3 regions of the Arthrobacter sp. ok909 genome follow, and region 1 is predicted to be linked to each of the others. Evidence: riboswitches for the same ligand, from Rfam matches in the RefSeq annotation. Region 1 holds a riboswitch; each other region holds the start of a gene.
What was found. Region 1 has a riboswitch for thiamine pyrophosphate ahead of thiC (phosphomethylpyrimidine synthase ThiC). Riboswitches for the same ligand answer to the same signal wherever they lie in the genome.
Positions count from the first base shown of each region.

Region 2: another riboswitch for thiamine pyrophosphate. It lies ahead of BLR03_RS15950 (ECF transporter S component); the one in region 1 lies ahead of thiC (phosphomethylpyrimidine synthase ThiC).
Region 3: another riboswitch for thiamine pyrophosphate. It lies ahead of BLR03_RS25370 (hydroxyethylthiazole kinase); the one in region 1 lies ahead of thiC (phosphomethylpyrimidine synthase ThiC).

Region 1 covers NZ_FNJS01000040.1:14,918-19,843, reverse strand. The annotation lists gene BLR03_RS21235 (VOC family protein) at 1-237, opposite strand, end outside; gene BLR03_RS21230 (amidohydrolase family protein) at 321-1,406, opposite strand; TPP riboswitch at 1,486-1,593, shown strand; gene thiC (phosphomethylpyrimidine synthase ThiC) at 1,590-3,422, shown strand; gene BLR03_RS21220 (hypothetical protein) at 3,540-4,676, opposite strand.
Region 2 covers NZ_FNJS01000021.1:21,162-26,087, forward strand. The annotation lists gene BLR03_RS15945 (ABC transporter ATP-binding protein) at 1-1,525, opposite strand, end outside; gene BLR03_RS15950 (ECF transporter S component) at 1,582-2,229, opposite strand; TPP riboswitch at 2,296-2,439, opposite strand; gene BLR03_RS15955 (heme-degrading domain-containing protein) at 2,626-3,171, shown strand; gene BLR03_RS15960 (hypothetical protein) at 3,168-3,647, opposite strand; gene BLR03_RS15965 (DUF4235 domain-containing protein) at 4,031-4,294, shown strand; gene BLR03_RS15970 (ion transporter) at 4,318-4,926, opposite strand, start outside.
Region 3 covers NZ_FNJS01000036.1:41,547-46,472, reverse strand. The annotation lists gene BLR03_RS24560 (hypothetical protein) at 1,002-1,145, opposite strand; gene BLR03_RS20550 (HAD-IIA family hydrolase) at 1,159-2,148, opposite strand; TPP riboswitch at 2,677-2,773, shown strand; partial or broken gene BLR03_RS25370 (hydroxyethylthiazole kinase) at 2,756-3,235, shown strand; gene thiS (sulfur carrier protein ThiS) at 3,306-3,542, shown strand; gene BLR03_RS20535 (thiazole synthase) at 3,548-4,360, shown strand; gene BLR03_RS20530 (TetR/AcrR family transcriptional regulator) at 4,518-4,926, opposite strand, start outside.

The DNA of each region.
Region 1 (4,926 bases):
GAAGAGCCCGGCTTCGCCGCGGGAGGGCAGGTTCAAGCCCGGGGCGGGGGCCAGATGGACCAGGGGCTTCTGCCGGCGGCCAAGGTAGAGTCCGCCGTCCTGTTCGGCCACGATGTCCAGGCCGAGGGCGCGCTGGTAGTAGTCGGTCATGAGCTTCATGTCGCCGACCTTGAGCATCACGGTGCCCATGGTGAGTGTGGCAGGAAGGAGATCCTGGGTGCTGGCTTCTGCGGTCATTGAAACTCTCCGGGGGTTCGGTGGCCACCGGCGCTTCGGTGACCTTGGCATAGTATTAAATTACTTGAAGCTTCAATTTATTCCTAACGGGTGGGCAGGCCCCGCAGGACAATATGCTTCAGCCCGGCAAGGGTCCCGAGGTCCTGCCGGGGGTCCTTAGCGCACACCAGTACGTCGGCGCTGGCCCCTTCGGTGATGCCGTCCGCGCCGAGCCAGGTCCGCGCGGACCAGCTGGCAGCGCCGAGGGCAGCCGCGGCAGGCAGCCCGGCGGCGTGCAGGGCCCAGATCTCGTCCACGATCCGGCCGTGCCTGATCACGCTGCCGGCATCGGTGCCGGCATAGATGGCCACCCCGGCCTCGTGGGCTTCCAGGATCCGCTCCGCCCGCCTCTCCCACAGCGAGCGCATGTGCGCGGCGTAGCGGGGGAACTTGGCTTCCGCCTGGGCGGCGATGTCCGGGAAGGTGGCGATGTTGATCAGGGTGGGGACGATCGGCACGCCCTGCTCCACGAAGCGCGGGAGGTGCCGCGGCAGCAGCCCGGTGCCGTGCTCGATGCAGTCGATCCCGGCGTCGAGCATGTCATCCAGGGTGTCCTCGGCGAAGCAGTGGGCGGTGACGCGGGCCCCTTCATCGTGCGCGGCCTGGACGGCATCCTTGAGGCTTCCGGCGGGAAAACTGGCGGCGAGGTCGCCGCCGGCGTCGCGGTCGATCCAGTCCCCCACGAGCTTGACCCAGCCGTCGCCGGCACGGGCCTGCTTCCGCACGGCCTCGACCAGGCCGTCCGGTTCCACCTCGACGGCGAAGCCGCGCAGGTAGCGCCGGGTGCGGGCGATGTGCCGGCCGGCACGGATGATCCGTGGAAGGTCCGGGCGCTGCTGGAGCCAGCGGGTGTCGTGGACAGCGCCGGCGTCGCGGACCAGGAGCGTCCCGGCGTCGCGGTCCGTGACGGCCTGGGACTCCGCGGTGTCCTCGGCAACGTCTCCGCCGGGGCCGAGGCCGATGTGGCAGTGTGCGTCCACCAGCCCGGGAATGACCCAGCCATCCAGCACGCGCTCCGGCGCGGCGGCGGGCCGGTGGAACGTGAGCCGGCCGTCGACGGACCAGAGGCCGTGGCGTACCGTGTCCGGCCCGGTAAGGATGGGGCCGCTGAATTCGATGATGCCGGTCATGGCATCAAGGGTAGTCCCCATGTCGCCGCGCCGGCCGCGTCACACTGGACAGCCGTCCGGCGGCGCGTGGTAGCTTCATCTACGACCACACGGGTGCCCCTGCAGGGGCTGAGATCGGGCTGACGCGGCCTGCGACCGTTGAACCTGTCCGGGTAATGCCGGCGAAGGAAGTGAGTATTTTCCGTGAATACGCAAATTGCACAGCACAGCCCTATCCAAAACCAGTCCGGCCAAAACCTGCCTGCCGACTCCGAGGCTGCCGCGACGCAGTCACTGAAGTCCCACTCGCTGGCCTTCACGACGGACCCGGAGCACGGCATCCGCGTCCCGGTGACCGAGATCGCGCTGGAACCCTCGCCGGGAGGCGTCGAGAACCCTCCATTCCGGGTCTACCGCACGGCCGGCCCGGGCAGCGATCCGGTGGTGGGGCTCGCCCCGTTCCGCAGCGGCTGGATCGCCGGGCGGGGTGACACGGAGCCGTACCGCGGTCGGGAACGCAATCTGCTCGACGACGGCAGGTCCGCGGTGCGCCGCGGTGCCGCCTCCGCGGAATGGCGGGGCGCCCCGCCAGAGCCCCGCCGCGCCGTCGAGGGCCGGACGGTCACCCAGATGCATTACGCGCGGCAGGGCATCGTGACACCGGAGATGCGGTTCGTTGCGCTGCGCGAGAACTGCGATGTGGAGCTGGTCCGCAGCGAGGTGGCAGCGGGCCGGGCCATTATTCCCAGCAACATCAACCACCCGGAGTCCGAGCCGATGATCATCGGCAAGGCGTTCCTGGTGAAAATCAACGCCAACATCGGCAATTCCGCGGTGACCAGCTCCATCGCCGAGGAAGTGGACAAACTTCAGTGGGCTACCCAGTGGGGTGCGGACACGGTGATGGACCTCTCCACCGGGGACGATATCCACACCACGCGCGAATGGATCATCCGCAACTCCCCCGTCCCGATCGGAACGGTCCCGATCTACCAGGCGCTGGAGAAGGTCAACGGCGAGGCCAACGCCCTGACCTGGGAGATCTTCCGGGACACCGTGATCGAACAGTGCGAGCAGGGGGTGGACTACATGACCATCCATGCCGGGGTGCTGCTGCGCTACGTCCCCCTGACGGCCAACCGGGTCACCGGGATCGTGTCCCGCGGCGGTTCCATCATGGCCGGCTGGTGCCTGGCTCACCATCAGGAGAACTTCCTCTATACCCACTTCGACGAGCTCTGCGAAATCTTCGCCAAGTACGACGTCTCGTTCTCCCTCGGCGACGGGCTGCGGCCCGGCGCGACGGCGGACGCCAACGACGCCGCGCAGTTCGCCGAACTCGACACACTGGCCGAGCTCACCCAGCGGGCCTGGGAGTTCGATGTGCAGGTCATGGTGGAGGGCCCGGGACACGTGCCGTTCCACCTTGTTCGGGAGAACGTGGAGCGCCAGCAGGAGCTCTGCAAGGGCGCCCCCTTCTACACGCTGGGGCCGCTGGTCACGGACATCGCACCCGGCTATGACCACATCACCTCGGCGATCGGCGCCACGGAGATTGCCCGTTATGGCACCGCGATGCTCTGCTACGTCACGCCCAAGGAACACTTGGGGCTGCCGAACAAGGACGACGTGAAGACCGGCGTGATCACGTACAAGATCGCGGCCCACGCGGCCGACCTCGCCAAGGGCCACCCCGGAGCGCACGAACGCGACGACGCCCTGTCCAAGGCGCGGTTTGAGTTCCGCTGGCGGGACCAGTTCGCGCTGTCCCTGGATCCGGTGACCGCCGAGTCCTTCCACGATGAGACGCTCCCCGCGGAACCGGCCAAGACGGCGCACTTCTGCTCGATGTGCGGGCCCAAGTTCTGCTCCATGCGGATCAGCCAGGACATCCGGGACGAATATGGTTCCGCCGACTCGCAGGCGGCACTGGCGCAGATGGCCGCCGGGATGCGGGAGAAGAGCAACGAATTCCTGGCAGCGGGCGGCAAGGTCTACCTGCCCGAGCCGACCGTGGGCGTACAGGCCTCGGCCTAGTCCACGGTCCGGGGCGCCTGCCCTGCCGGGCGGGCGCCTCGGACGGCCATGGGACGCCCCTGATGAGGCATTAACCGGAGGCGACGGAGGGCGGTCCGACCGCGCGAGCCGTCGCTCTCAGGACGTCGGCGCCGGCGTCGGTGCCGGATTCGGCGTCGGCGTCCGTGCCGGATTCGCGGCGATGTTCCTGTAGAGCTCGGAGTTGAGCGTCGTGTGGCCGCGGTCGTCGGTGACGTAGACCTCGAAGGTGAAGGTGCTTGCGTCGTGGTCGAGCGCGAATTCGATCGTGGGGTTCTTTGCGGAAATCGTCCCTTCCGAGACGATTCGGCCATACTTCTGCTCCGGGGGACTGAGGTCTGTGCCGCGCTGCGCAGGGTCTCGGATGAAGTATCGGACCGTGTACGGCGCCGACGGCAGTGACCGCAGGGTCGGGAAGAAGCTGAAGTCTCTTGTGCCGGGCTTGAACTGCTCCGAACGCCACTGGTAGGCGGCGACGGCGGGCGTGAGGGCGTCGTCGAGATCGCGGATGCCGGTGCGGTTCGTTTGGGCGTCGAAACTGCGGTCATGCCCGCCGAAGGCTTTGGCGACCGGTCCGAGCCCGAAGCCGAGGGCCAGGCCGAGCCCAATCGAGACCATCGGGATGAGGATTGCCGCCACGCGTGCCCGGCGCAGCAGACCCGTCCTCACGGATTGTCGGTGCATCGAGAGCGTGTACGGCACGGCGGCTGTGAACACCGTTCTCGAGTACGGGCTGCCGGCCGCGCGAGCCCACGCCTCGAGGTACGCGGCGCGCGGCGGCAGGGGGGCGTCCGCGCCCCCAACCTTGTTCCAGTAGGCCAGAAACGGCAGCGGCAGGTCCCGGAGCCGGCCATGCGGGTCCCTAAAGGTGAAGGTCGGGACCATCCGGTACTGGACGCCCCCACGGCCGGCGTACCGGTGGGGATAGGGGTGGAAGTCTTCAAGCTGCGTGCGATCGACCCTGGCCCGGGCGAGGAACGCCTTCGTCACGATCGCCGCGTCCGGCGTGAGCGTGACCCACTCGCCGGCGTACCACAGCAGGACGGCGCCGAAGACCGCCAAAATGATTGCCCCCGCCATGATGAGCGCCTCCGCCCAGGCCGCGATGATCGTGCTGTCGCGTTCGTTGACCAGGATCGAGCCGGCGACCGCCGCGACCGCGACCGCCAGCAGGCCCGCACCGAGGGCCGCGCCAGCCCAGCCGGGCATCCGCAGCGCACGAATGCGGGCCGGCAAATCATCCTCCCGGACGTGATCCCCTGAACTCGGAGCGACCATCGCTACCCCCATCCCCCGTCGCCGAGTGTAGTGCCCAAGCACCGATTCCGACAATGAATGCGCAGGTCAGGGGCAGGAATGAGGGCGTACCCCTACACCGCTTGGTATTGCTCAACGAGGCTGTGAGTTGTCTTGCTTCACATGCGTTCCGAGGCACAGGGGTTTCGAGGCAGTATTCGAGGCAGTAGGACGCCGCAGGCCCCGCGGC
Region 2 (4,926 bases), on a different contig from region 1:
CGCCAAGGACGGCGCTGAATTCGGCGTCGTGCGTCACGGAGACGACGGCGGTGCCGGCGTCGAGAAGTTCAGAGAGGAACGAGGCAAGCTCGGCCCATGTGTTTGCGTCCTGGCCGAACGTGGGCTCGTCCAGGACCAGTACCTGCGGGTGCGCCGCCAGCACGGTGGCCACCGAGAGGCGCCGTTTCTCGCCGCCCGAGAGCGTGTAGGGGTTGGCGTCCACGAGCTCCGTCAGCCGCAGCCGCTCCAGGAGCTCGTCCACACGGTCCTCGCCGTAGCCGAGGTGGCGGGGCCCGAACATGAGTTCGTCGTGGACCCTGCCGGTGACGAACTGGTGCTCGGGTTCCTGGAACACGGTCCCGATCCTGGCGATCAGTTGCTGGGCTTTCCACCGGTATGGGTCGGTCCCGGCGCCATCGCCTACGCGACCATTGGCGCAACCACTGAGTTCCGTCGTGGCAGAGACCGTTCCCGCCACGGGGCGCAGGAGGCCGGCGAGCGTCAGTGCCAGGGTCGACTTCCCCGAACCGTTCTGCCCGGTGATGGTCAGGGCCTCTCCGGCGCGGACCCGGGCCGTGATCCCGGATTGCACGGGGCGCGGCGCAATCGTGCGGAAACCCTCGCGCAGTCCGGCCCGCCGCGGCCGCTCGCGGGACACCGCGAGGGCGTTCGACGAGAGCAGGAGGTGCCCGGAGGCCGGGGCGGTCCGGGTGCGTGTTGCGGGCACGTAGCCGGGCACCCAGACGCCCGCACCGATGAGCATGTCCCGCGCCTCGGCCAGGACCTGGTCCGGCGGCCCGTCAATCAGGACCGCGGAGTCCGTGGCGGACCCGGGCTGCAGCACCACGATCCGGTCCACGAGGTCCTTCCAGACCGCCACCCGGTGCTCCACCACCACCAGGGTGGCGCCGGTCTTGTCCAGGCAGCGGCCAACGGCATCGCGGACTTCCAGAACGCCGGCGGGATCCAGGTTGGCGGTTGGCTCGTCGAGCAGCAGCAACCCCGGCCGCATCGCGAGGATCCCGGCGAGCGCCAGGCGCTGCTTTTGGCCGCCGGACAGCGCCGATGTCGGGTGGTTCAGCGGCAGCCTGCCCAGCCCGACGTCGTCGAGCGCCTCGCGCACCCGCGGCCAGATCTCCCCGGCCGGGACGGAGAGGTTTTCGGCGCCGAAGGCGACGTCGTCGCCGAGGCGCGAGAGCACCACCTGGGTTTCCGGGTCCTGCTGCACGAGCCCGGCGCGGCCGCGCTGCGCCCGGGGCGCAGCGCCGTCGATCAGCAGGCTGCCGGTCTCGTCGGATTCTTCGGCGTCGCCGGCCTCTCCCGCCGCGCCGTCTCCGAGCACACCCGCCAGCGCATGTAGCAGAGTTGATTTGCCGGCGCCGGACGGGCCCAGCAGGAGCACGCGCTCCCCCGGCTGGATGTCCAGGTCAAGTCCGCTGACCGCGGGCCGGGGCCTTCCGGCGTGCCGCCAGCCCCAGCCGCGGGCCGTGACGGCGGCCGGGCGGACGCCTGGTGAAGATGTCATGAGTCGCCTGTGCAATTCCAAGAGGGCCGTTCCGGAGTGGGGTTCAGGAACGTGGTTCAGGAGAAGACAGGCTCCGTGGCGGCTTTGCGGGAGGCAAAGGAGCCCAGCACGCCGGTCTTGGCCAGTCCGCGGGTGGCGAGCCAGGACAGTCCGCCGGCGATCACGGCGCCGGAGATGGTGGTGAAGACGATGTAGGCGAGCTTGTCGCCGGCTTCGTAGGCAATGTTCCAGCCCCACGGCAGGAAGGAGTCGTTCAGGCCGCAGAAGAGGCCCGCGCCGGCTCCGGCCAGCAGGGACACCGGGAGGTTGAACTTCTTGTAGAGGAAGGCCGCGAACACCAGTTCCGCGCCGAGGCCCTGCAGGACCCCGGAGATCAGGACCGTGGTGCCGTACTGCGAGCCCATGATGAGCTCGCCCGTGGCCGCCACCGTCTCGCAGAAGAGGGCTGCACCGGGCTTGCGGATGATGAGCATGCCGAGCACTGCCGGGATCATCCATCCGCCGGCGTAGAGTCCGCTGAGCGGCGGGTAGATGGCGTTGACGGGGGTGGAAATCAGGTTCGCGCCCTGATCCCAGGCCCAGAAGATGACGCCCCCGGCGACGGCGATCAGGGCGGCCACCACGATGTCCACCACACGCCAGTTGTAGGTGCGCCGGGCCGATGAACGGCTGCTGGAACCATGCTGTGCTGAAATATCTGTCATGTCGTCCTCCTGAGGAACAGGAGGGGAGGGTGCTACGGCCGGCCTCGGCTTCCGCCGCCCTCCGCGCACCCTGAGAACTCGACTCCCTTGCGCCGGTACTAACCGGATCAGGTTCGAGGGTCTGCGGCTGTCCGCACTCTCAGCGCCCACCACTGGTTTCCCCGGACTATTCCGGCGATACCCGACGGCGGCGCTCCCCTGTCGTAATTTTTTCGCCCTTGTGGGCTGGCTCAGTTTACACCCGAACGGCCCGGGTTTTCAGTGGTGTGCTGTCACAATCCGGGGCCTGGCCCAGGCGCTCCCCGCAGCCGGGAAGAACCGCTTGGTAGAGTCGACCTGTCGGCCCCCGGACCCGCGAGCGGGCGGCCTTGTCGCCCACCGGAAAGCTGGACCATTTTGACGCACACACCGGCCACACCCGATCCCTCCGCCGAGTACGACCCGGACTCGAGCGAGCCGCAACCGCACGGTTCCCTGGCGGCGCTCATCGGCCGTGTGCTGGCCGAAATGGATGCGCTCCAGTTCTCGTCGTTCAGCAAGGACAATGCCCTGGACCTCGGGCTGCTCCTGGTTGAGCTGGGCAGGCAACGCTCGCTACCCATCGCCGTCGACATCACCAAGGGGGAGCAGGTGCTCTTCCACGCGGCGCTGGACGGCGCCACCCCGGACAACGAACGCTGGATCAACGCCAAGAAGCGCACGGCACAGCGCTATGAGGTCCCGTCCCTGCTGGTGGGCCTCCGGGCCCGCGCTGCCGGCGGAAGGATCGAGGAGAACGCCTGGTTCGATCAGATGGAGTTCGCCGCCCACGGCGGAGCGTTCCCCATCTACGTGCGCGGCACCGGGGCCGTGGCCGTCGTGACTGTCTCCGGGCTGCCGCAGAAGGCGGACCACGACCTCGTGGTCGAGGCTTTACGGACGGTCCTCACCCCGGGAGCTTAGGCGGCGGCGCCGCCCGCGCGCGGCGTCCTCCGGGACAGCCGGATCAGCGCAATCCCCACTGCCGTGAACCAGGCCCACATCAGGATGCCGTACACCAGGTAGAGCTCCGGAACGGCGAAACGGAGTGCCTCCGCCACCACGCCAACCGCGCCCGCGGCCACCCCGAGCCAGGCCACCGCGCGGGGCAGCACGCCCTTGAGCATGGTCAGCGAGATCAGCAGGATGCCGAGCGCGGACAGGGCGCCGACGGCGGCGGGCGTGTTGTTCTCGGCGATCACCGCCTCCGCCGCGGCGGCATAGCGGAGCCGGGCATCGGCCCCGGCGGTGCTGATCGCGTTCGCGTAGCTGTCACTGAGATTGACCAGGATCATCGATCCGCGGCTCGTGACCGGAACGGCCAGGAACAGCGCCCACGGCAGGGCGCCGATCACCGTGGCCATGAGGGCCAGGCTCTTGTTGAGCGGGGAGAGTGCCACGAAGAGGGTCCCGAATACCAGAACCGGAAGAATGAAGGGGCACGGTCCACAGGAGTTGTTCGACGACGTAGACGGCCTTGTGCCGGGCGATGAACTCGAGGGTTTCGGCGCCCCCGTGGATCGGTGGTGGGGCAACGGCGTCCAGAACCACTGCCACGAACGCGACGGCGGAGATCGCGGCCCAAAAGTAGAGCTGCCGCCAGCTCTGGCTGTCCGCCGCGGCGCCCCGGGCATGGCCGAGCGGTTGGGTCTGGGGCTGTTTCATGCTCGAAAGTACGTCCGGCGGGCGCCGTCAAACAGGGGCGTTGGCCCTGTCTGGATGCCCGGGCAAGGAACGCTAGGCTAGGGGCAGCCCTGTTTCCTCTCCCAAGGAGTTACGAAGAATGAGCCTCGTCATCAAACTGCTCGGCGCCGGCGTCAGCCTGCTGGCCGGTTATGTCGGCACCAAGGTCGTTGACACCGTCTGGGAGAAGGCCACCGGCAACAAGCCGCCCAAGGGCCACGACGACGACGTCCCCACTACGCTGCGCACGGCCCTGACCTTCGCCCTGATCTCTGCCTCGGTCAGCGCCGTCATCCAGGTGCTCGCCAACCGCGGCACCCAGCGCGCGATCACCCGCTTCGCCAAGACCCAGGACATCGTCTAACCAGGGCGTTTCAATGACGTTCACTAGCTCGGATCGACGAGCAGCTTTCTGATCTCGGTGAGCTTGGCTTCGGACTCTTCGAGGCGCAGGCGGAGTCCTTCGACCGTTGCGCTGGTGTCGGCCGACTCAACGGGCTCCGGCTCCTTCTTCTTGGGAGACAGGAAGAAGTTGGCCAGGTAACCGGTGAATGTGCCGAAGATGCCGACGCCGATGACGATGATGCCTGCCCCGATGGTACGGCCCGCATCGGTGACCGGATACTGGTCGCCGTATCCAACTGTCGAGATCGTGACGATCGTGTACCAGATGGCGCCCGAGGTAGTCGTGATGTTGGCCCCCGGGGCGCCCTGCTCGACGCGGAGTATCGAGAGGCTTCCGAATTCCAGCACGAAAACGCCCATGAGCAGCAGTATGTACAAGGAGCTGCCGGCCCGATCCTTGCTCAGCGCGCGGCCGATCGTGCCGATGCCGACATCGCGGAGCAGGCGGTACACCCGGATCAGCCGGAAGATGCGCAGGATCTTGAATTGTTCGAAAGGCATGCTGGCCAAGAGATCGGCCCAGCCGAAGTGCTTGAAGACATAGGCGCCCGGCGATGGCGCGGTGACGACCCGGTACATGAAGTCGGCAAG
Region 3 (4,926 bases), on a different contig from region 1:
CAGTATCCTGCAGGTTCTGGTGCTCACATATGCGGCAAGCAATGCACTGCTCGTCATCAGCTACGCGGATAGGCCCGGAAGCCTGGTGAATGAAGCCCTCAACGAGATGCGCTATCTGGGGCTCGCAGCCTGCCTCATCCAGGAAAAGGTCAGCGACGCCGCACTCTCTTGCCTGCTGGAATCCCGGGCGGCCTCGGCGGAACGGCTCCGGGTTACAAGCGAACTTGTGGACCTGCATTCGACCATCCAGGGAACGGTCCTGGCAGCTTCCGGGTCTCCCTCCCTTGACGATGCGACGGGCCGGGCCTCCTTAAGCGATGTTGTGGCCAGGGCATTAGTAGAACCCCATGCTCATCGGTGCCGAAGATCACGGCAAGTCCACAAAGAATCAGCGAGCCGCCACAGGCCGCTGAGACAACCGACAAACCCCACATTGGCATCTGGAAATCAGCGACGTAGGGCCAGATTCAACTGTCCGGTTGGGGCGATGACGCTTGACATACTCACCGAAGGGCCGCCCGAGTCGGCTAGCCTGTCATGCGACACTTTGTAACTTGGTTCGGCAGTAACTTTGTAACTTGGTTCGGCAGTACTCGCATAGGGCGCAGCACTCCACCATTAAGGCTCAAATCTGCCCAGGCAAAGTTGGGAGCAGGCTCATCGGATGCGTCCATGTTTCAACGTCACCTGTCGCACCCATGTCGACGGCAACATCCGTGAAGCCTCCAGTTGAAGCATCACCGTCGAGGTATCGCTTGCCAGTCGGGTCCACAACCGGGAAGGCAGGCAGGGCGCAGTTCAGCTTGGGCCCGACTAACGTGCTCCTCGCCGCGTTCCTCGACGTCGAGACGGTTGTGCTGGGAGGATCGGGGCGGAGGCCTTCTGGGCCACGGCGACCTCCTTCAGGACCTGGCCCCGCCGAGATCAACTTCGCCACGGGCTCCCGCGTGGCGACGTTTTTCTGTGCCTGGTTCAGCTCGTCGCTCAACCCGGGCATGGACCTAGAGGTAAATGTCGGCGTGCTCCTCAACGGTCAAGTCATCCAGCCCGTCGAGAACGGCCGTGTTCTGGTCGACGTGCGTGTCCCCGTTCAGCGGACGTAGCGCACCGTCCGTCATCCTTCCTGCGCTCCGCTGAGCTGTCATTCCTGCTTCGAGCCTAACTAGCGGTTGTGAAGCTGACCTCTGGCGCGGCGGCCGGGGTCACCTCGGGGTGGACTGCCCACCATGCCGCGCATGCGGCGCGCCAGCTGTCGAGGTCGTCCTCGCGTCCGCTGATGGTCACCGTCGAGTCGGTCGCAGAGGCAACTGCTCCTCCGCAGGAGTACGAGACGCCGTCGAATATTACCGCCGGGTACTCCTCGTAAAGCTCCCCGAGGGAGCCAATCAGATAGTCCGGGCGCTCGTCCACGTGTGCTGCCAAGGCTGTGCCGACCGAGTCCACGCCCGTGAGGACGAGCGCCGTGGCCATCCCCGCGCGGTTTCCACCGAGGATGTCGGTGTCGAGCCGGTCCCCCACCACGATGGCACGGTCGACGCCGGAGTGGCGGGCCGCGGTCTCGAAGAGGGCGGCCCCAGGCTTTCCTGCGACCAAGGGCGACTTCGCGGTAGCAGCGGCAACCGCCGCCACGAGGGCACCGTTCCCCGGCGCGATCCCGCGCTCCTGCGGAAGGGACATATCGGTGTTCGTGGCCACCCAGACCGCACCCGCGGCCACGGCGTAGGCAGCCTCCGCCAGGTCCTTCCATCCCAGCCCCGGCGAGAACCCCTGGATGACGGCATCCGGTCGGTCATCGGCCGTGCCAACGACGACGAGCCCCTGTGCCCTGACGGCGTCCGCGAGGGTCTCGCTCCCGATGACGAGGACTGCCGACCCGGCAGCAATCTGTCCGGCCAGCAGTTCCGCGCCGGCCAAGGCCGAACCGAAGACCTGCTCCGCGCTGGCTGGAGCCCCTAGCTCCCGGAGATGGGCCGCCACCTGCTCGGACGAGCGGGACGCGTTGTTCGTCACGTAGGCGAGGCTCTTGCCTTCCCCCGCGAGCCTCTCCAGGGCCTTTGTTGCCCCGTCGATTGCCCGCGGTCCGGTGTAAACGACTCCGTCGAGGTCCGCGAGCACGCCATCATATCCGTCGATCAACCGCTCAGTCATCGACGACGTCCTCCAGATTCGCCTTCGCCTCGGACATGATGGCTTCCTCTCTCAAGCTTTCCCTCTGGGTGTCTAGTGCTGAGCGGATCATTCAATTTGAATGCCGCGTTCATAATACGAACACGTGCTATTAGCAGGCCGAGGGTCACGTCATGCGCAAGAGCATTTCGTTCATGCCGACCTAGTGTCGAACATCCGGGCCATGACGGCGGCGCCGTGTTCTGGTTAAAGATGTTCCTGATGGACTGCTTGATCAGGCCCTGGCCATGGATGCAGGTCACCACGTTGTTTCGCGGTACAGCCGGGCGATCACCGGAACCATGGAGGGCCTCCCGGCCCATCCACGTATCAACACACGAATTGGAGGTTTGTAGCATCGGACTTCCTTTCCAAAAGGGTCTCCTCTTTCAGAGGTGAGCCTTGCATCCCATCGTCCTGTCATTTGTGGGTAGGGGAAACGCTAATTCGGAATGGTTCAGACTACCCGTTCTGATAGGTCCCTGTGTGAATCGTCCGGGTAGGGTTTGTTCTAGTGACACGGGGTGACCTGCTGGCCGGGGCTGAGAGAACACCCGTTGCACCTGATCTAGTTCGTACTAGCGAAGAGATGTTGCGGATGACTATTCGCCTGACCATGGTTCTGGGCCATGCCCGAACGGCCCCGGGAGACATGCCCCATATCCAGTGCCTGACCAACACCGTGCTGAAAAACTTCACCGCCAATGTGCTGCTTTCCGACGGCGCGGCGCCGGGGATGGCCGAAGTTCCTGGCGAGGCGAGGCCGTTCGCGTGGGTGGCGTCGGGAGCGCCGGTAAACGTCGGCGGCCCGCACGAAGACCAGCGGGCCGGCAGGCGCGAAGCAGCCCGCGGATCAAGTGCGCCCTGGATTCTTGACCCGGCGGCTCTAGGCGTTTTGCCGGTCCGTTCGGCGCCGGCCTCCGAGCTGCTGGATCACCGGCCCACAGCGGTGTGCGGCAACGCTTCGGAGGGTCATTGCACTGGCCGGCCTGAGGCAAGGCGGTCGCGAGTCGAAGCCGTTGATGCGCCCGAAAGCGCTCTGGACACTGCTAGGAGCCTGGCCAGCAGGCACGGGTCCGTGTCGAATCAGGCTCAGCCACTGCAAACCCAGTCACATCTGACCAGAACAAGGAATCAGCATGAACATCACATTGAACGGCAAAACCCACGCCGTTGGGGCAAAAGCCTCCCTTGCAACGCTCGTCAGCCAGGTCACAGGGCGGGAACTTGCCGCCAACGGGCAGGCCGGGGACGGCCAAAGGCTGGGTGTGGCAGTAGCGCGCAACTCCGAGGTGGTGCCCCGCAGCCAGTGGCACAGCACGGCGCTTGCCGAGGGCGATGACATCGAACTCGTTACGGCAATTCAGGGAGGATGAGGATGATGACTGAGACGACTGCGCTTCCAACCGGGCTAGGAACAGGTACCGACCGCTTGGTCATCGACGGCGTGACGCTCGGATCCCGGCTCATCATGGGCACCGGCGGTGCGCCGAGCCTGGACGGGCTGGGCTCGGCGCTTTTGGCCTCCGGGACGGAACTGACCACCGTGGCGATGCGCCGCTATTCACCGGCGGAAACGGGATCGCTGTTCCAGCTGCTCGTGGACCACAACATCCGCGTACTGCCGAACACTGCCGGTTGCTTCACCGCTAAGGATGCCGTACTCACGGCCGAACTGGCCCGCGAGGCGCTGGAGACGGACTGGGTCAAGCTCGAAGTCATTGCCGACGAGCACACCCTGCTGCCGGACGCGGTCGAGCTCGTGGACGCAACTGAGCAGCTCGTGGCCCGCGGCTTCAAGGTCTTCGCCTACACCAACGATGACCCCGTGCTGGCCCTGCGGCTCGAAAACCTCGGGGCGACGGCGGTGATGCCGCTGGGCGCCCCGATCGGCACCGGCCTGGGCATCCTTAATCCGCACAACATCGAGCTGATCGTCTCGCGGGCGTCCGTGCCCGTGGTGCTCGATGCCGGAATCGGCACGGCCTCGGACGCGGCTCTGGCGATGGAACTTGGCTGCGACGCCGTGTTGCTGGCCACGGCCGTGACCCGTGCCCAGAATCCCGCGCTCATGGGGGAGGCCTTTAAGCATGCCGTCATCGCCGGGAGGCTGGCGAAAGCGGCAGGCAGGATCCCGCGGCGCGAGCACGCGCTGGCGTCCTCGGCGATGGAGGGCCGGGCCGAGTTCCTCTAGGGATATGAACTCCGCTTCACTGTCGGAAGCAGCGGTGCTGGCACGTCTCGCGCAGCCAGCGCAAGACGAGGGGTTCCTCATCCTGGCAGGAGAGCAAGGAGGAGATCCTTTCGGTTGTTGACCTCTCCGCGTTGCCACGGTTGGCGGCAGGGGAGTCTTAGACGCCGGCTTTAGTCAGCAGTGCGTCAAGCGTCATGAAGAACAAGGCGCGGTGGTCGGTCGCCTTCGGGTCGGTCATGTATTGAAGGGCCGCTCCATCGTAGATCATCAGGAAAGACCTTACGAGCGCAGGGACGCCAATACGGCACTGGTCACCATTGTTTTGGGCCGCGGAGGAGAATATATTTCCCAGCTCCACTTCGTAGGCAGGATAAATCTTCGCGGCCAGCGGGCTGCCGGGGGCATTGCGTGTTGCCCACAGAATGAGTTCGATCTCAGCAAGGAGGCTGGCCGGCTCTTCTTCTAGTGCTCGCCAGTAGCCTTCGGCTACTTGTTCCACCGCCTTACGAAGACCCAGGTGGACCGGGACGTCGCCGGAATAACTGCTTAGGTTCTTCAGCCAGGCC